3 regions of the Planococcus antarcticus DSM 14505 genome follow, and region 1 is predicted to be linked to each of the others. Evidence: riboswitches for the same ligand, from Rfam matches in the RefSeq annotation. Region 1 holds a riboswitch; each other region holds the start of a gene.

Region 1 (6,965 bases):
TTTTTGGGCAACTTGGTGCGGACCATGTAAAATGATCGCTCCAGTGCTGGAAGAGTTAGATGCTGAAATGAGCGATAAAGTTAAAATCGTAAAAGTTGATGTCGATCAAAACCAGGAAACTGCTGGAAATTACGGCATTATGTCAATTCCGACTTTGTTATTTCTAAAAGACGGAGAGACAGTTGATAAAGTGGTTGGTTTCAGACCAAAAGAAGCATTAGCTGAAATGGTTGAAAAACACGCATAATTCTTAACCGGGTCCAGTGATGGTACCCGGTTTTTTAATAGGGTGAGATAAAAAATGGCTAACGAATTGATTCAACACAAACTGGCAATATTGCCTGATCAACCAGGTTGTTATTTGATGAAAGATCGCCAAAATACCGTTATTTATGTCGGAAAGGCGAAAGTTCTCAAAAACCGCGTGCGTTCTTATTTTACGGGCAGTCACGACACAAAAACACAGCGTTTGGTCAATGAAATCGAGGATTTTGAGTATATCGTCACGTCTTCTGATAAAGAAGCGCTAATTCTCGAATTGAATTTGATCAAGAAATACGATCCGAAATATAACATTATGCTGAAGGATGATAAAAGCTACCCATATCTGAAGATCACAGGAGAGCGCCATCCGAAGCTGATTACGACCAGACAGGTCAAAAAAGATAAAGGAAAATATTTTGGCCCTTATCCGAATGCATACGCTGCAGCAGAGACAAAAAAATTACTGGACCGTCTATATCCGTTGCGAAAATGTCACACGATGCCTGACCGAGTTTGCCTGTATTACCACCTGGGTCAATGTCTGGCACCTTGTGTTAAGCCGGTTGAAAAAGAGACTTATAAGGAACTAATCGACGGCATCACAAAATTTCTTAACGGCGGATTCCGTGAAGTAAAGCATCAATTGGTCGAAAAGATGTCGCAAGCATCCGAAAACCTGGAATTTGAACGGGCTAAGGAATACCGTGATCAAATCTCAATGATTGAGACTGTTATGGAAAAACAGAAAATGGCGATGAACGATTTTACCAACCGTGACGTTTTTGCTTATGCAGTCGACAAAGGCTGGATGTGCGTGCAAGTGTTTTTTGTGCGCCAAGGCAAATTAATAGAACGTGACGTCTCGCTGTTTCCACTGTACCGAGATCCGGAAGAGGAATTTTTAACTTATCTCGGTCAGTTTTATGAAAAAGCCAACCATGTAAAACCAAGTGAAATTCTGCTACCGGAAGCGGATGACCCTGATATGCTGAAAGAGTGGCTCGGGGTGCGTGTGCTGGTTCCACAGCGCGGAAAGAAAAAGGACCTGGTGGCGTTGGCAAAGAAAAATGCTGATATCGCCATTAAGGAAAAATTTCAGTTATTGGAGCGGCAGGAAGAACGGACGATTGGAGCATGTGCAGACTTGGGTGAAGCGATGAACATCGAAACACCGTTGCGCATCGAAGCTTTCGATAACTCGCACATTCAGGGAGCCGATGCAGTGTCTGCGATGATTACGTTCATTGACGGCAAGCCTTCCAAAAAAGATTACCGTAAATACAAAACGCGGAATGCTTCCAAGCCTGATGATTATGCGGCAATGCGTGAGGTTATCCGTCGGCGTTACTCGCGTGTCTTAAAAGATGGCTTGCCTTTGCCTGACCTAATCGTCATTGATGGCGGCAAAGGACAGATGGAATCAGCGCGTGAAATCCTTGAAGATGAACTGGGATTATCAATTCCGATTGCCGGTCTTGCAAAAGACGCAAAACACCAAACTTCTCAATTGCTATATGGGTCTCCGGCTGAAATTGTGCCGCTGAAGCGGACCAGTGAAGCTTTTTACTTGTTGCAGCGGATTCAGGATGAAGTGCACCGCTTTGTTATAACCTTCCATCGTCAGCTGCGCGGCAAAAACTCGATTCAATCGGCGCTTGACGGACTTGAAGGAGTGGGGCCGAAGCGGAAACAGCAGCTGTTAAAGCATTTCGGATCTGTCAAAAAAATCAAAGAAGCTTCAGTAGAAGAAATCAAACAGGCCGGCATGCCTAAAGCTCTGGCGTTGACCATTGAACAATATTTTGCAGAGGATATATTGCCAAGCGAATCATAACATGTTATTGTAAAAGAATATTTAGATCACTTGGAAAAGTGATGATAGAGGTGCGAACGTCAATAGTAAGCATTCGGAGATTTGCAGAATCTGAGACGAATGGTGAAAGGGGCGGTCGCCGAAGTGTGCCTGTAACTGCTATAGCGCATGCTGGTTCTGCATTTAAGAGGTGCAGAGCTGTCAGAGTCAATCTCTGGAGGGCTATCTCACATGGGCGTTTTTCGTGCATGACAAAAGAGGTGGTTTGCCGCGGTTGCGGTAAACCACCTCTTTTTGTGTCTGGCTATGTTGTCTTTAAGGCATCATGGTCAGCCATTTTGAGGGCCACATACTGAATGTGGGAGTGAATGGAATGAAAACGATCGTCATGAAGTTTGGAGGGACGTCTGTCGCGACTCCAGAAAAAATCATTAGTGTAGCGAAGAGGGCCATTCGTGAAAAAGAACAGAGGAAACGCGTCGTCATTGTTGTTTCGGCAATGGGCAAGACGACTGACACCCTGCTCGGACTAGCAGGAGAAATTTCTTCAGAGCCACCAAAGCGAGAAATGGATATGTTACTAGCAACTGGGGAGCAAGTCACCATTTCTTTATTGGCAATGGCTTTTAAAAAGCTAGGTCATGAAGCATTGTCTTTTACCGGCTGGCAGGCGGGAATTGAAACTGAATCCGTGCCGCGCAATGCCCGTATCGAAAAGATCCATACCGAGCGCCTTGAACGTGTACTAGAAAATGGCTATTTTTGCGTTGTTGCTGGCTTTCAAGGAGTCGATAAAATTGGCAATATCACAACGCTTGGCAGGGGCGGATCCGATACGACGGCTGTTGCGCTTGCCGCTGCTTTGAAAGCGGAGAAATGTGAGATCTACACAGATGTCAACGGCGTCTATACATCCGATCCACGACATGTCACAGGTGCTCGCAAGCTACAACAAATTTCTTATGATGAAATGCTGGAACTCGCTAATTTGGGTGCGGGTGTCTTGCACCCACGGGCGGTCGAGTTTGCAAAAAACAATCATGTTCCATTATCCGTCAGAGCGAGTTATTCAGATGAGCCTGGCACAATCATACAAGAGGTGATCACTGTGGAGAAAAACTTAATCGTCAGAGGCGTCGCGTTTGAAACAGGAATCGCACGTGTAACCGTAACCTATAAAAAGCCATTTAACGGATCCTTGGCTAATATTTTTACAAAGCTTGCTGAACATCAGATAGACGTAGACATTATCGTCCAAAGCATTAGCGATGAATTTCCACCATCCGTGTCTTTTTCCATCAGCCAGGAAAGCCTTGAAGAAACACGCCGTGTCTTGATAGAAGCCAAAGAAGAAATTGGCTTCTTGTCGCTGAATGTTGAAGTAGGTTTGTCGAAAGTGTCGATTGTCGGCTCTGGCATGGTATCGAATCCTGGAGTAGCGGCACGGATGTTCGATGTACTAAGAAGTGAAGAGATTCAAGTGAAAATGGTCAGTACCTCAGAGATTAAAATTTCGGTGGTTGTGCCGGAAGTAGATATGAACAAGTCGGCAAATGCGTTGCACGAGGCGTACGGACTTTCTGAAGTTTAGCTAAGCTGAGGAATGCTCATCTACAGTTAAAATGACGGTTCGTGAAAATATTCACAAAACGTTCAAATTCTCAATGGCAATATTACAATAATACATGCGGCAGTAGAATAGGACAGTTTAGACATAAAAAGCGATTCTCAATTAGAGAATCGCTTTTTAGTAAGATTCTATTAAAACGGTTACATTCCAATGTGTTTTGCTAGTGATAGGGCGTCCCGTACCCTCTAAATGCTTGGTAACTATCTGTTTAAAAGAGTTTCGTTGCCTTGACGCTCCAAGAGGGTGGGAGTACAATAAATATGTCATATTATTGTATCATGATGGTGTGCGGCTTCAGTTGCTTTTGCAATATATTGCCTGCTCTGGACGCTGCCAATTAATGTTTTGAGGGGGGTAAAATTTTGAATAACAATCGTGAATTTTTAATGCGTAGGCTGCACTCATTGTTGGGAATTATTCCTATTGGCATATTCTTAACACAGCACTTAATCGTCAACCATTTTGCTACACAAGGAGAAGAGGCATTTAATACTGCATCTCACTTTTTAGCGAATCTTCCATTCGTTATTTTCCTGGAGATATTTGTCATTTACTTGCCGATTATGTACCACGCGTTCTATGGCCTATACATAGCGTTTACTTCGAAGAACAATCCTGGGCATTATAGCTATATGCGCAATATGTTGTTTGTTGCACAGCGCTATACGGGAGTCTTCCTGGTAGTCTTCATCGCTTGGCACATCTTTGAAACAAGATTCCAGGTCGCAATCGGAGCAGCTGCTGAAGCTGATTTCAACATGATGGCAAATATCCTGGATAATCCTTGGATGATGGCATTCTACATCGTTGGTGTTCTAGCAGCAACTTTCCACTTTGCAAATGGACTTTGGTCTTTCCTTGTTACTTGGGGAATTACACAATCCGCGACAGCACAGCGATATACAACTTATTTCACACTTCTAGTATTTATTGTATTATCGATTATTGGTATCAGAGCATTGTTTGCATTCGTTTGAGAATGACTCAATTATTGGTGAACTAAAAGAGGAGTGAATACTAACATGGCAAAGGGCAAAATTTCTATCGTCGGTGGCGGCCTTGCCGGCTTAATGGCATCAATTAAAGTTGCAGAGGCAGGCGCTCCGGTCGATTTATTCTCAATCGTTCCCGTTAAACGGTCCCACTCAGTATGTGCACAAGGTGGGATCAATGGTGCGGTTAATACAAAGGGTGAAGGGGATTCTCCGGACATCCACTTTGACGACACGGTTTACGGTGGCGACTTTCTAGCGAATCAGCGCCCTGTAAAAGCAATGGCGGATGCAGCACCAGGAATTATCCGTATGTTCGATCGTATGGGCGTTATGTTTAACCGTACGCCGGAAGGTCTTCTAGATTTCCGTCGTTTTGGTGGAACAATGTACCATAGAACAGCATTTGCTGGAGCTACAACTGGGCAGCAATTATTATATGCATTGGATGAGCAAGTCCGCCGCTACGAAGTAAGCGGACTGATTACAAAATACGAAGGTTGGGAATTCCTTGGTCTTGTTCTTGACGAGCAGGGCGTAAGCAAAGGAATTACAGCTCAAAATATGACGACAATGGAAATTAAATCGTTCCGTGCAGATGCTGTTATCATGGCAACCGGCGGACCAGGGATTATTTTCGGGAAATCGACGAACTCTGTTATTAATACAGGGTCAGCGGCTTCTATCGTCTATCAGCAAGGCGCATACTACGCGAACGGCGAATTTATCCAAATTCACCCGACAGCGATTCCAGGAGACGATAAACTGCGCTTAATGTCAGAGTCGGCTCGTGGAGAAGGCGGACGCATTTGGACGTATAAAGACGGCAAGCCTTGGTATTTCCTTGAAGAAAAGTATCCGGCTTACGGAAACCTGGTTCCACGTGATATTGCAACGCGTGAAATCTTTGATGTCTGCGTTAACCAGAAGCTCGGTATTAACGGCGAGAACATGGTCTACCTTGATCTTTCACATAAAGATCCTAAGGAACTTGACATCAAACTCGGTGGAATCATCGAGATCTATGAGAAATTCACAGGTGATGATCCCCGTAAAGTACCAATGAAAATCTTCCCTGCTGTCCATTACTCAATGGGTGGACTATGGGTTGATGATCATCAAATGACAAGCATTCCTGGCGTTTTGGCTGCGGGTGAATGTGATTATTCTCAGCACGGTGGTAATCGTCTGGGTGCAAACTCATTGTTGTCAGCAATTTACGGCGGAATGGTCGCAGGACCTAACGCTCTTGAATACGTAAACGGTCTTGATGTACTAGCGGAAGATCTTCCTTCAGCGATTTACGAACAGCATGAAGCAAAAGAACAGCGCATTTGGGAAGAGATTTTGGCATTGGACGGCACAGAAAACGCTTATGTTCTCCATAAGGAATTGGGCGAATGGATGACGGACAATGTTACAGTGGTACGCTATAACGATCGTTTAGAGAAGACGGATAAAAAAATACAAGAACTTCTTGAACGTTTCAACCATATCAGCATCACCGATACGCAGCTTTGGAGCAACCAAGGCGCAATGTTTACACGTCAATTGCGAAATATGCTACATTTAGCACGAGCAATCACGATCGGGGCACTCAACCGGAACGAAAGTCGCGGAGCGCATTACAAACCGGATTTCCCGGAACGTAATGACGAGGAATACCTGAAAACGACGATGGCGAAATTCAATGGCTTTGATGCACCTATCTTCCATTATGAAGAAGTCGACACATCGCTGATTCCACCGCGTAAACGTGATTATTCTGCAAAAGCATAATCATAGAAGGGAGCTAATTTACCATGGGTGAAGCAGCAAAAACGGTTATATTTGAAATCGAACGCAGAAACTCTACGGATGAAGATTCGTATTGGGAAAAGTTCGAGTTGCCATATGTTATGAACATGAATGTCATTTCGGCATTGATGGAAATTCGACGTAACCCTGTCAACATTGAAGGGAAAAAAACCACTCCTGTAAACTGGGACATGAACTGTCTAGAAGAGGTTTGTGGCGCATGCTCAATGGTTATCAACGGCAAAGCGCGTCAATCGTGTACAGCTTTGGTCGATCAATTAGAACAGCCAATCCGTCTTCAGCCGATGAAGACATTCCCTGTTGTCCGTGACCTTGTCATTGACCGCAGCCGGATGTTTGACTCGTTGAAGAAAGTTAAAGCATGGGTGCCAATCGATGGTACACATGATCTTGGAGATGGACCACGTATGCCTGAGCGCAAGCGCCAATGGGCTTACGAACTATCTAA
Region 2 (6,965 bases), 1.9 Mb from region 1:
CCTGCAAATTCTTCAATAATTTCAGAGACATTATCATCTACAGCAGGAACATCCTGTCCTGTCTGCAAAAAGACGGTATACGAAATGGCGTCTTCGCCTTCGAACGTGACAATATCTTCCGTTTCTTGATCTACCGTTTCGATCGTCGCAACATCTGCAAGTGGAACTGCTGCTGCACCTACTTGCAGTTCTTTTAGTTTCTCGATGCCTTGACCTTGTTGCACAGTCAGGCTGACTTGCTCATTGCCGTTATCGTGTGTTCCAAGAGACAATGGCTGATTCGCTTGTTGAAGCGATTGGAGCACTTCAAATGGCTGAAGCTGGTTAGCTGCTAACTCTTCACTATTAAGTTCAATCAGAACTTGCTGTGAATTCAAGCCTTTAACCGTTGTTCCAGCAACTCCAGAAACGGCTTCCACTTCCTCAGAAAGCGTCGATAAAGCATCTTCCATATTTGCCAGTTCTTCTTTGTCTCCATAGAACATATATGAGACTAAAGGAAAAGTTAAATCTAGTTTTTCTACCGTTGTCTCTGATGCGTTATCAGGGAACCCTGATGTGGCATTTCCTGCTTGCTGCTGGATGCTGTTGATTAACTCATCCGGATTTTCACCGTCTTCTATTTCCAACGTAATAATGGAAGCAGAATTGGCAGACACTGATTGCAGCGAGGCAATGCCATCTACCTTTTGGATTTCACTTTCCAGCGGATTGGTTATGGAAGTTTCCACTTCCTCCGGTCCTGCACCCGGCAAGATTGTTGAAATCAAAACTAGGCTTGACGGTGTTTCGGGAATCTCACGTTGAGGTAATGTGATAAAGACATACGCCCCTACAATCGACAGAATTAAAATTAAAAATATGAATAACTTGCCTCGGTCTAGTATATACTTCATCGGCCCGTCTCCTCTGCATTTTTGTATAATTATTGTATAACTATAGCATTAAAAATACTAGTAAATAGCACAGAAAATCGGATGAAAATTCCATCCGATTTTACAAAGTGTACATCTTTTGGTGCTTCATCAGAAAAGCAGCGACAAATAACAGCAGCGGCAACAGAATAGACAACCGGAACCACATTCCCTGCCCTCCCATAAAAATGAGTAAAATTGGCGGAAGCAACGTGATTCCGCTCCAAGCAATTGCTTTCCATGATCTTTTCCAAAGACCGATAATCGCCAGCACAATCGACACAATGACTAGAGACCAGAGCAAAATCCCAACCAGAAAAAAGCCCATCGTAAAGCGCCTCTTTATTTTTAGCAATCTGTTACTTATCTATACCCTTTTCCCTGGAAAAAACGTCGTCAGTAAACTAAAAAAACCAGACAGCCAAATTGCGCTGTCCGGTTAAAAATCCGATTATAGATTTTGGAAAAACAAGCGGATAACATCCACGCCGCCGATGACATTGCCTGCCGCAGTTCCGACATTTGTCAAAACAACGACCAACAGAACGCGCGTGACTTTATTGTCCCAAAATCCTTTAAGTGTAAACACGTCTTTCGATAAAGTCTGAAAATCTCCAACGTTGGGGCGACGAATGTAGGCTTGCGCAAGCCCGGAAAACCAGCCTGCAGCCAAAAGGGGGTGCAGTGCCCCGATTGGTCCGCCGACGAAAGCTGTCAGTATTGCTAATGGATGACCAAAAGCTACAGCAGCGCCAATAGCGCCAAGACAGGCTGTCCATAGGATCCAGCTAATGGTTTGGTCGATACCGGCTGCCGGATTATTCATGAAAGTAATGGCAATCATTGCGACCAACGCCAGCGGAATTGCCCAGCCGATGATTTTCGGCCATTTTGATTTTGGCGGAACTTCCGACAACTTCGCTAAATCGTGTTCGTTATGAACTTCTTTGATAATGCCTGGCACATGAGCTGCTCCAAGAACCGCAACGATTTTTTTTCCAGGCGCATTTTTTATTTTTTGCGCTAAATACTGGTCTCGTTCATCAATAAGCGGCTCTTTTAGTTTAGGAAAGGCTTGTGTAAAGTCGTCCATTACCGCGTTCAACGTATCTTGTGATTTCATCTTTTCCAAATCTTCTTCTGAAATGGTTTCTTTGCTGAAAATGCTGAAGAATACAGATGTCAACAACTGTGCTTTTCCCATAAAGCCGATATTGCCCCAAATACGCGAAAACGTCACTTGGATATTGCGGTCCGCCAGCACGAGTTCTGCTCCTGCCTCTTTAGCAGACGCGATTCCTTGAATCATTTCTTGTCCGGGTTTAATCCCGAACTGATCTGCGAGTCGATTTTGAAAAGAAGAAATCGCCAAGTTCATCAAAAGCAAGCTAGCTTTTTTGTCTTTGATCACTTTGAAAATATCTGTCTCTTTCCATTTGCTGCCTTGCGTAACCGATTCATAGCGCTGCGCATCGAGTTCGATGCACACTGAATCCGGCTGCTCTGCTTCGATAACAGCTTTAACCTGCTCTGCACTAGCTTTAGAAACATGTGCCGTACCGATTAGGATCAATTCTTTGCCGTTGTATTCTATGCGTGTGATATTGTCATCCATCATGCTGTACTTCCTTCACAGAACTATATTTCTTTTCACCTCACATGAAAAGACTGTCTATTTTATATAATGAATCACATCAGCAAAAATATCAATGCTCCACCCTTTTAATCGCATTTGAAAAAGTGATTTCTATGTAAGGTGAATTAATAGTTTTAAAAGACGTTCCGCAAACCAACTCCGCTTTCCTGCGGGCTTGCACCGAACTAACTCGGGCTTTACGCCCGAGTGGATTTCTTTCCATGTTGCTTCGCTGCTCCCTTGGAGTCTCCGTTGGTTTACTCCACATCTTAACAATTAGTCATTTGAAAACACTTAAAAGAAAGAGTGAAAGACGACGAAAAAATTGTCTTCTCTTGTATCGCTATGCTAGCTTTGTTCTATCACACCAGATACGCGTTCACTTCTTGTTGATCAAAGTGTTCGCTTGAAAAGATTTCCTCGTCTTTTTCAAATATTATAGTTAAATAGCTAACTCTTCAGTTCAATATTTACACTCACAAATCAGTCGCTTTAAATGTGTCGCCTTCTTTTAAATTGCCGGCCTTAAAGCCTTTTTTGAACCATCTTTGGCGTTGTTCGGAACTGCCGTGTGTAAAACTTTCGGGTACTACGTAACCACGCGCACGTTGTTGAATGGTGTCGTCTCCTACAGCACTTGCCGCTGTCAGTGCTTCTTCTAGGTCGCCTTCTTCTAGATAGCCCATGCCTTGTGCATGATTTGCCCAAACACCCCATAAATAATCAGCTTGCAGTTCCAAGCGAACTTGCACTTTATTGTATTCTTCTTCGCTTAGTTGGTTGCGGAGAGGCTGCACTTCTTCCATGACACCAAGAAGATTCTGGACGTGGTGTCCGACTTCGTGTGCCACTACATAGGCCATAGCAAAATCGCCTGGTGCTTGAAATTGGGTGTGTAGTTCATTGTAAAAACTCAAATCAATATAAAGTTTGTAGTCGCCTGGACAATAAAATGGACCGACGGCTGCACCTGCCGTCCCACATGCAGACTCAACACTTCCGCTGTAAAGCACCAATGTCGGCTCGACATATTCCATTCCTTCTTCTTCGAATACTTCCGTCCAGGCCTGTTCGGTATCAGCCAAAACGACTGAAACAAATTCAGCCAACTCTTCTTCTTGCGCTGTTGACTCGTACAGCTGGTTTGAAGTCGACACTGATGATCCATTTGATTGATCAAGAATGACACCCGGGTCACCGCCTAAAAATGCTACTAACAGCACAATCAAAATACTGCCGATGCCGCCTCCTGCTACTATTACACCACCTTTCCCTCTTCTGTCTTCAACGTTTCTACTGGCTTTTCTGTCTTTCCATTCCATAAAGGTTCCTCGTTTCGCAACTGTTTTTATTGTAAACATACCCGTTATCGTCCTAGTTCTAATCCATTTTAGGCAGACGATAAATTAAAAATCGTTCGCGCGGATTTTTATGGAAATCGGGCAGTTGGATTTCTTTTATCAATTGAAAAACGGTGCTAGTTTCCAAAAAGTCGCTGTATTCCTGTGAGGCAAAAAACAGGATCACTTCTACTTTCCGTGAGTTTGTTTCGACTGAGATTAAAATTTTATTGATAAAAGCAATAAAGATCTCCACGGAAAAAGGGTTAAAAAAATAAAATATAGTGTCTTGTGCTACGATCGAATATTCCTGTGCCAAGCAATTATAAAAGTTAATGCTAGACTCCGCAGCAGCATGCTTTTTCAAATATCGTTTTTTATTTTCGAGAGCTTCGGTGTAGAACACTGGATTCATTTCGATACCTGCACTTTTTGCACCAAATAAATGATGCACATAAAAGTTTAAGCGACCTTTTCCACATCCCACATCCACCAGTCTGTCTCCAGAGGACAGGCTATAATTCTGGAATAGCTTGTCCAGCAGCTCATAGGGTGTCGGTTCGTATCGGTTATGGTGCAAAGAATCCGTGAAGCCCTGCTGGTTTCCCTCTGTTACGATGTTCAACTGGTATTCATAGGTCTGCTCGTTCATCCCGGATCACTCCTTTTTCGTAAGATTTTACATTCTCTATCTTGTAATTGACAGGGAAATTTGTTATAGTACAGCTAATTAAATATTTCTTGCTCCAGCTTTCATGGAGTAGGATAGAGGCGCAAAAACCACCAGTACGCAAAACGAGGACAATGAGATCCATTGACGTTTGCCGAAAGGGGGATTTGCCGAAGTGGCGGAAATCTCATATTTCTGTTCGCTGGGTCTGCATTCAACAAATGCAGGACTGTCATATAGGAAACTATATGGAGGGCTATCTGATGCACAGGAACGAATGGTAAACATTGTTTCTACTGCAGCAACGGGACCCCTCGTTGCTGCTTTTTTTGTTCATTCCTGACTGGCCCCTCACCTCTAAGCTTCGACAAAAATTAGAAAAGGGTGTGTTTTTTATGAATTTCGGCCAAGTAATTACAGCAATGGTAACACCATTCGATCAACATGGAGAAATTGACTTTCCGGCAACTCAGAAACTGATAGAGCATTTGATAGCGAACGGTTCAGATGCCCTTGTCATCGCGGGAACAACAGGTGAATCTCCGACTTTATCAACAGATGAAAAAGTAGAGTTGTTCCAGTTTACCGTCAACATCGTCGCCGGCAGAATCCCAGTCATCGCAGGGACCGGCTCAAACAATACGCGCGCATCCATTTCATTGACGAGACAAGCGGAAGAATCTGGCGTTGACGGCGTCATGTTGGTCACTCCTTATTACAACAAGCCGTCACAGGAAGGTATGTTCCAACATTTCCAGGCAATTGCCCAGTCTACACGTCTGCCAGTCATGCTTTACAATATTCCAGGGCGCAGCGTGGTCACTATGTCCCCAGCGACGATTATCCGCCTGTCCAAGATTGACAACATTGTTTCTGTCAAAGAAGCGAGCGGCGACTTAGATGCAACTGCAGAAATCATTGAAAAAACAGCGGCATCTTTTTCTGTCTACAGCGGTGATGACAGTCTGACTTTACCGATGCTGTCAATCGGCGGAACTGGTATCGTCTCAGTGTCTGCACATATTATCGGCAGCGCTATGCAGGACATGATTACTAGCTTTAAAACAGGTGACGTAAAAACAGCAGCGGCTATCCATAGACGTTTATTGCCGACCATGAAAGCATTGTTCGCTGCGCCAAATCCGTCTCCGGTCAAAGCAGCGCTCAACATGACCGGTGTCCAGGTAGGTGGTGTACGCTTGCCGATGCTTTCATTGACCGAAGAAGAAGCCTCAGCATTGCGTAAATCATTGCCAGATCTGCATTCAGAGGCTGTTACTAACTAAGTTCATCACAAAAAAACGTTGAAGCCCTCGGGCTTCAACGTTTTTTAAATTCGTTATCTTTCATCTGTTCCAAAACCCGCTTTAAGCTGCCGCCAATTTCTAGGTCTTTTAAATCGACGCCAATTTCAGCCAACGTTCTGGCGATTTCGGGTCGGATGCCAGTCAGAATGGACCGTACCCCAACTAGCTTCAGCGACTGGACAATTTTGATAATTTGTTCCGCCACCATCGAGTCTACCCGTACCACTCCCGACAGATCTACAATGAGCATCTTGATTTTCAGCTGATTGGCGGATAGCAGTGTCTTCTCCAGAATATAGCGGGCACGGTCAATTTCAATACTGCCTACTAACGGCAAAATGGCAATCTGATCACTGACAGGGACGACCGGTGCTGACAGTTCAAGAAATTCCTTTCTTGCCGATTTCAATTTCCGCTGATACGAACCCGTGTAAGTATTTGTATACGAATATACTGCATGATCCAGCAATGAATGGAAAAACTCCATGACATTAAAAAGAAGCGGAAGGTCCATTTTTTTATGAATCGCTTCTGTCTTAATGATTTTTCCGATGTGTTTGCGGTAAAGCGAGGTTTCCGCCATAGCATCATCCAATGCCATATTGTTTTCAAAAAAGAAGTTCCCTGTCGCTTCTCCCCAAGCTGCGATACCTGCAAGCACTTTTTCCTCGTCACAGCTATTGATGATGGATTCTCCAAGCAATTCCACAAAATCGGCTCTGGCTGCTTTGACGACCTCCACTAATTCCTTATGCTCTAGCAATTGCTCAAGGGGAGTGTGTTTGACCGCTTCTTCATGAATTAACTGAGCAACTAATGCCTTATCTGCTATCACCCGTTCACCCAGCAATCGATTGTATTTTTCCATCAGAACCTCCAAAGGCAAAGATATTTTTTTATGCCTTTATTATAGCCTTTGAACCGAGGATTGTAATGGGTTTATTTACCGTTTTTCCGCAAAAAAATACATCCGCCTCAAAGACGGATGTACGGTGCAGTTCTGTATTAGTTTCCAATGACGCAATTTCTGCTACTAGCCTTAGCTTTGTAGAGAAAACCATGAGCAAGCGACAACAAACTTTCCACATTATCTCCAGA
Region 3 (6,965 bases), 230 kb from region 1:
CGAAATTGCAGTATTCGTATAGATAGTCCTGTAGCGTGCTAATTTTCGTATCATAAGTCGCTTTATGGTTAGCATCTTCAAAAAATCCTTTTAACCGCAGCTGCCCATAGCCCCAATCACCCAAAATGTAATCGTATTTTAATAAGATTTCACTAAAGCGAGCGGTTATTGCTTCCTCCTGAAACGCTTCTCGATAATCGATCAATATGTCATAATTCCACTGATCCAATGTAAACAATTTTTTCACCATCCATTAGCTGTTAATAGCAGCCGCTTGCTCTTCTCCGAGGCGCTGACGCTCTTTGGCAGCTGCATTGACTTGCTCATCCGCATGATAGCTGCTTCGAACCAAAGGTCCTGATTGGCAATGTGAGAACCCTTTGGTCATCGCAATCTCCCAGAATTCCTTGAATTCCTTTGGCGAATAATATTTTTGTACAGTTAAATGTTTTTTCGAAGGCTGGAGGTACTGGCCGATCGTCATAATATCAACATCATTTGCGCGCAAATCTTCCATGACTTCGATGATCTCTTCTTTCGTTTCACCTAAACCGATCATCAAAGAAGATTTTGTCGGAATTTCCGGATGTAGTTCTTTCGAACGCTTCAACAGTTCCAGTGAACGGTCATATTTAGCACGTGCTCTGACTCTTGGTGTCAACCGCCGCACAGTCTCTATATTGTGATTTAAAATATCAGGTTTCGCATCCATCAGCCTTTCCAAATTTTCATAGATTCCACCCATATCAGAAGGCAGGACTTCAACAGTCGTAAATGGATTGGCTCGCTTGATCGCCCGAATAGTTTCAGCAAAGACGGCTGATCCACCATCTTTCAAATCGTCGCGTGCAACGGCAGTGATGACAGCATGCTTCAAGTTCATCATTTTTACAGAAGCAGCGACACGTTCAGGCTCCTGTAAATCCAATTCGTTCGGCAAACCTGTTTTTACCGCGCAGAAACGGCATGCTCTCGTGCAGACAGCGCCAAGAATCATAAACGTAGCGGTTCTCCGTGTACCCCAGCACTCATGGATATTCGGACATTTTGCTTCTTCACAGACGGTATTTAAATTATTTTCCCGCATCATTTTCTTTAAATCCGTATAGTTTTCATTGGTGTTGAGTTTGATCTTTAACCAATCGGGCTTTCTAAGATGTTCCTGCTTTGTTGACATGCACATCGTCCCCTATCTATCTGATTTATGTATGGAATCCAATTCTAATTCAAATGTATCATAAAGGCATGCTACTCACAAGTTGGTGTATCGCTCTGAAAAAATGTAAAAGCCCGGAAACTAGAAGTTTCCGGACCTTTACATTATACGTTATTTGCAGCGTCACTTGCTTTGTTCTTTTTGCTGCTGTTAATTGCGTGCATGATGCTGGCAGCTAATCCGCCCCATATAATGACGATGCCGATGATCATAACTACGATTGCACTAGTTGTCATATCAAGTACCCCCTATTTTTCTTCGTCGAACCGGGCATGGTCTTTATGCCATTTGCCCAGTGAGAATAAGATTCCGAGAACAAGTGCTCCAACTGCTACAGCCACGCCGCCTGTTAAGGTGAACATGTCACTATAGCCTTCATAGTTTCCTGTTTCATTGTCGAATTCCTTAAGGATATTCAGTTTCAACAAACCAAACATCATATAACCTAAGACGATTGGCGTTATAACTCCCAAGCTGACCTTCCACCATGCACCGAGATGAATATCGGAAATACTGTTTGCATGACTTTGAAGAGTATCTGCTTTTCGCAAAACCCAAACTACCATAACAACTTCGACAAGCCCGACTGCAGCTACACCAAATTGGTTAATATAGTAATCAGCAAGATCTAAGAAGAATAATCCGCCTTGAGTAGCAAATAAAATTGAAATCAATGCTGCCAGTCCACCACCAAAAGCAACTGCTTTCGTACGGGAGAGTCCAAATTTCTCAGAAATTCCCGCAACATATGTTTCAGTGATTGACATCAATGAAGTCAAACCTGCCAAAGTTAAGGACAAGAAGAATAAGACTCCGAAAAATCCGTTAAATCCTGGAAATTCGTTAATGATTTGTGGAAATACCACAAATGCCAAACCGACACCAGCGGTAGCCACTTCAGAAACTGGAACTCCAGCTTGGTTAGCCATAAATCCAAGTGCCGCGAAAACTCCAATCCCTGCCAGAAGCTCAAAACTAGAGTTTGCAAATCCAGTGATAAATGCATTATTCGTAATATCCGATTTTTTTGGAAGATAGCTGGAATAAGTGATCATTATCGCAAAAGCTACAGACAGACTAAAGAAAATATGTCCGTAGGCGGCGACCCAAACCGACGGATCCATAATGGCGTCAAAATTCGGTCGGAAAAATGCATCCAAGCCCACCATCGCGCCGTCCAATGTCAATGCACGGACAACAACAATAAGGAAAATAACTACCAATGTTGGAATGAAAATCCGATTGGCCATCTCAATTCCTTTTTTAACACCTGCAAGTAGTATCCCTAATGTAATAATCCAAACTAGCGCTAATGGTATAAAGATTCCCCAGACAATTTCCCCTGTTTGTCCCGGTACCGCATTTAGCTGTAAGAAATCATTAAATAAAAATCCTTCTGTATCTTCTCCCCACGCTTGGTTGAAAGAAAAAATCGTGTAGCGCATTGCCCAAGCAATAATAACCGCGTAATAGACAGATATGACAAAGGAGACAAATACTGCCCACCATCCAATCCATTCTGCTTTCTTGCCGCTCATTCTGAAGAATGACAATGGCGCCGATCCCCGGTATTTATGTCCGATGGTGAATTCCAAAATAAGAATTGGTATCCCTGCTGTCAACAGAGCGAATAAGTACGGTATAAAAAATGCTCCTCCACCATTCTCATAGGCCACATAAGGAAATCTCCAAATGTTCCCTAATCCAATTGCAGAGCCGACGGCGGCCATTATAAAGCCAGCACGTGTACCCCATTGCGAACGTTCCATCTCTCTTCCCCCTTTTTTTTCCCATTCATTTTACATAAAAATAGGAATTTTGTTTATTTTCAGATTATTAGTTAATCTAAAAATAGTATACCGAGAGGCTTTGCCAAAGTAAAGATGAATTCGCAATATATTTTTAAAAAACTATTGCCACAAAAGTAAAAAGGCAGAGAATAAGCTTCCCTGCCTTGTTTCTATTATGCATTTTGCTGTTTTTCAATAATAGTTGTCCGCTTTGACCAGACAATGAAAAGTACCGTCAGGACCGCTACAACCACCCCTAAAGAGATTAGCAGTGAACCAGTAAAGCCTATGACAATATACCCTATCGCTGCAATACCCGCAGCCGTCAACGCATATGGAATTTGTGTTAAGACATGATCCATATGATTGCTTCCCGCTCCAGTGGACGATAGAATCGTCGTATCGGAAATCGGTGAACAATGATCCCCGAATACCGCTCCTGCTAAAACAGCTGACAATGCAGGCAACAACAAGGATGGATCGGCTTCAATCATGATCGTTCCTGAAATCGGTAAAAGGATACCAAATGATCCCCATGACGTTCCTGTAGAGAAAGCCATGATGCCGGCTAAGACGAACAATAGAACCGGCAAAATAGATGTCGGTACATTGCCTTCAGAAACGACATTTGCCAAGTAAGCCCCCGTTTCAAGGGATCCGATCAATGAAGTCAATGACCAGGCAAAAATTAGAATCAACACAGCGCCCATCATTGATTTGATGCCTGCCCAGATGCCTTTGCCAATCCATCCTACATTAGCTGTTTTATTTTTCTTCATTTGCGTAACGTAAAGGATAATTGACATCAATGCCCCTAACACACCACCTGTTAATAATGAAGATGGCACGTCAGTGTTTTCGAAAATCAACCAAATATCGAATACTTGATCCGCATTCCGATAGCCGGTCCAAATCATTGCCCCTACTGTACCAACAATCAATAATAAAATCGGCAGCAATAAATCTCTAACATGGCCATGTGAATGGGTTGGAAACTCTTCTTTCATTTCACCTGGAATTGTTTTTTTAGGATCAAAAAGTTGCCCCTCAGTAATCGCAAGCACTTCGTGCTTCTTCATTTCACCAAAATCGACATCGCGGATAGCGACAAAAAAGACGATAGCTAGCGAAGCGACTACATAGAAATTCATTGGTGCCATCCATAGGAAAGCTTCCAGCGCGGAATACTCAACGAAGGTCTGGCTGGCCAGGATGGTTGCAATGATGCCAATGATGGCTGCACCCCAGCTTGATACCGGAGATACTACACAGACAGGTGCGGCAGTGGAATCGATAAAGTAAGCAAGCTTGGCACGTGAAACTTTGTAACGGTCCGTAATTGGGCGCGCTACTTGCCCCACTGTCAAGGCGTTGAAATAATCATCGATAAAGATAATCATTCCAAGAACGACTGTCAGAACTTTTGCCCCTGTTCTTGACTTGATACGAGTCGAAGCCCATTCAGCGAAAGCGTGGCCGCCTCCCGACAAACTAACGAATGCTGTAATAATGCCTAGCAATAACAGAAAAAGAATGATAAAGACATTGTAAGCATTGAAGCCTTCGTTCCAAAAAATAATAGCAAATGATGTCACAAGCTCCTGTAAAGCTTCAAGCGGCGCAAACCATGTCAGGATAATAGCTGCTGCAACAATACCGGTGCCCAGTGACAATAGCACACGGCGCGTTAAGAGCACCATAACGATTGCAATGATCGGCGGCAAAATCGAAAAAATCGTATTTTCCATAAAAATTCCTCCTCTTTTTTGATGGGTGAAAAACGAGAAAAAAAACTGACTTCTCCAGTTGGATAAGTCAGCCTTCTACAATTCGTCTGTGCGTTAAAACGTCAAACAACCCTGTAGCTCTCCATTTAAGCTTCTACTTAAATGACAGTGACATTCTTGTTCAGAATGACCCCAATCCATCTCCCTAGACCTCAGAAAATCGATTTCGGCAAAACTTCCTTTCAGATGCGTTCCACGCGGTCAAACTCGCGCATCTTACTGATTAGTTCTGCAGCCTCTACCCACCAATATATATTTCCTTGTTAGCATAGCCCAAAATCAGCTCAAAATCAACTGCCGGTATACTCTGAACATTTCTTCTACTTCAAGGCTTTACTATGAAAATATCCACTGAAGACATCCCGAAGAAACTCTGGCATAAAGTATGTCTTAGCAGCCCGTTTCAGGCTTGGGAAAAAATAGCCAAACGTCAGCATATCTAATGTGATCAACCGGTAAATCTGGTCATGCACCGCCAGTTGTCCATTGATATAAAATCGGTGATCAATGATTTCCATATTCAAATGAAGCATCTTGCCGAACACGACTCCCCGGAATCCCATACCCTTGAGTTCGAGCTGTGGCCATTCTGCGTTCAAGGATTGCAGGTATATCTCCTTTAATTCTGCACCGCTTAACTCGACCAGGCAAGGGTTGATTGGATGAGGCAGCATCTTGTGAAAATCGTAACGAGTCAGACAACCTTCAGGCATGTCTTCCATGAAAATTCCCGCATTGAATAAGGCACAATCTGCTTCTGCAAACTCCAGCATCGCCCTACCAAATAAAGTTCCCAACTCCGAATCCTTAAACCATTCCGCTTTCAAGACCTTTGTGCTGTGAAAAATTAACTCTTCCATTTGTATTTTCCCTTGCTCAACCAGAAATTCATCGAATCCTTGTTCCACTTCATGTAATCGGGAAGTCTCAATCAACTGTGCCGAAGATTTTTCAAATGCGTTTTCTACAGCGATGTGTCCAACATAGAATCCAAATTTGCCGGCAGCTCCAAGCAGTGTATCCCCTTGCCATTTCCCATCATGGAATACATGATGCGTATGAGCGCCTAAAATAATATTGATTTGCGGGCAGAGGTCCACCAAAAGCTCGTCTTCTTTGATACCAAGATGCGACAAACAGACGATCAAATCTGTCTCTTCTTTTATTTCTTCTACTGCCTGAATGATTGACTGTTTCGCATCGGTGATTTGCCAGCCCAGCTTACGGTAAAAAGGAGTAAATTCAGCAGTCGCTCCTACCAAACCGATACGCATTCCGTTTTTTGCGTGGATGATGTGATAAGGTTTTGCCCAGTCTGGCCGATTGCCTTCCAAATCGAATAAATTTGACACCACAACTTTAAAATCAGCCTGGACGTACAAATCATCCAATTCATCTTTTGACAGCGTGATGCCTTCATTATTACCAATTGTCACTGCATCGTATTCCGCTTCGTTCAACAGCTGAACATTGCCTTTGCCGGCAGTGCCTTCTGTATAGGGATGCGAACGATCCACGTGGTCGCCAATGTCCAGTATCAAACAGACATCTCCTTCTTCTTCATGCCATCTTTTCCGTTCAGCTAAAAAAGACTTGATACGGGGCCAGTTTGTGAAATGGCTATGCAAATCATTTGTATGATAAATATGAATGGTTTTGTTCATAAAAACACCTCTTTAAGAACTGAATATTCCTTCGTAAATTGATCGCAGTCCTAGAACCAGGAGCACAATCCGTAAAATCGTCACCAACATTTCCGAATCGAGGCGTTTGTTTAACCTTGCTCCAATTTTTGCACCGATGTATGCACCTGGAATAACTGCAATCGTATAAATCCATGGTACATGACCCAATGCAATGTGAGTGACCGAATTGACAAGAGCCGATAAAAAAACCATGAACATCGATGTACCAATCGCCACGTGAGGAGGAAACAAGAATAAGAGAATCATGGCTGGCACAATAATCGATCCCCCACCTATACCGAACAGTCCTGAAGCAAATCCAACAAAAAATGTCAGTATCAACGCAAACCAAATGGGATAGCCGTAAATGTATTGCTTGTCCTCATTGTCCGTAAACGTCGTCTTGCGCCCATTATCAACAAACCAGTGAACAGCCTTCAGGTGATCACGCATCATCAAAAGCAAGGATAGAAAAACGAGAAGAATA

What was found. Region 1 has a riboswitch for lysine ahead of BBH88_RS07370 (aspartate kinase). Riboswitches for the same ligand answer to the same signal wherever they lie in the genome.
Region 2: it holds a riboswitch for lysine, as region 1 does, so the genes downstream of both, dapA (4-hydroxy-tetrahydrodipicolinate synthase) here and BBH88_RS07370 (aspartate kinase) in region 1, are expected to answer to the same signal.
Region 3: it holds a riboswitch for lysine, as region 1 does, so the genes downstream of both, BBH88_RS06165 (Na+/H+ antiporter NhaC family protein) here and BBH88_RS07370 (aspartate kinase) in region 1, are expected to answer to the same signal.

The regions. Positions count from the first base shown of each region.
Region 1 is NZ_CP016534.2:1,468,611-1,475,575, forward strand. It holds gene trxA (thioredoxin) at 1-247, shown strand, start outside; gene uvrC (excinuclease ABC subunit UvrC) at 302-2,098, shown strand; lysine riboswitch at 2,136-2,310, shown strand; gene BBH88_RS07370 (aspartate kinase) at 2,451-3,668, shown strand; gene BBH88_RS07375 (succinate dehydrogenase cytochrome b558 subunit) at 4,070-4,684, shown strand; gene sdhA (succinate dehydrogenase flavoprotein subunit) at 4,730-6,478, shown strand; gene sdhB (succinate dehydrogenase iron-sulfur subunit) at 6,502-6,965, shown strand, end outside.
Region 2 is NZ_CP016534.2:3,335,267-3,342,231, forward strand. It holds gene BBH88_RS16350 (efflux RND transporter permease subunit) at 1-896, opposite strand, end outside; gene BBH88_RS16355 (hypothetical protein) at 997-1,242, opposite strand; gene BBH88_RS16360 (TraB/GumN family protein) at 1,366-2,532, opposite strand; gene ypfJ (KPN_02809 family neutral zinc metallopeptidase) at 3,027-3,872, opposite strand; gene BBH88_RS16370 (class I SAM-dependent methyltransferase) at 3,931-4,542, opposite strand; lysine riboswitch at 4,649-4,827, shown strand; gene dapA (4-hydroxy-tetrahydrodipicolinate synthase) at 4,956-5,846, shown strand; gene BBH88_RS16380 (STAS domain-containing protein) at 5,881-6,735, opposite strand; gene BBH88_RS20050 (hypothetical protein) at 6,873-6,965, opposite strand, start outside.
Region 3 is NZ_CP016534.2:1,238,505-1,245,469, reverse strand. It holds gene BBH88_RS06180 (YutD family protein) at 1-250, opposite strand, end outside; gene lipA (lipoyl synthase) at 254-1,177, opposite strand; gene BBH88_RS18800 (methionine/alanine import family NSS transporter small subunit) at 1,321-1,452, opposite strand; gene BBH88_RS06170 (sodium-dependent transporter) at 1,465-2,985, opposite strand; gene BBH88_RS06165 (Na+/H+ antiporter NhaC family protein) at 3,180-4,754, opposite strand; lysine riboswitch at 4,861-5,042, opposite strand; gene BBH88_RS06160 (bifunctional metallophosphatase/5'-nucleotidase) at 5,114-6,457, opposite strand; gene BBH88_RS06155 (sulfite exporter TauE/SafE family protein) at 6,470-6,965, opposite strand, start outside.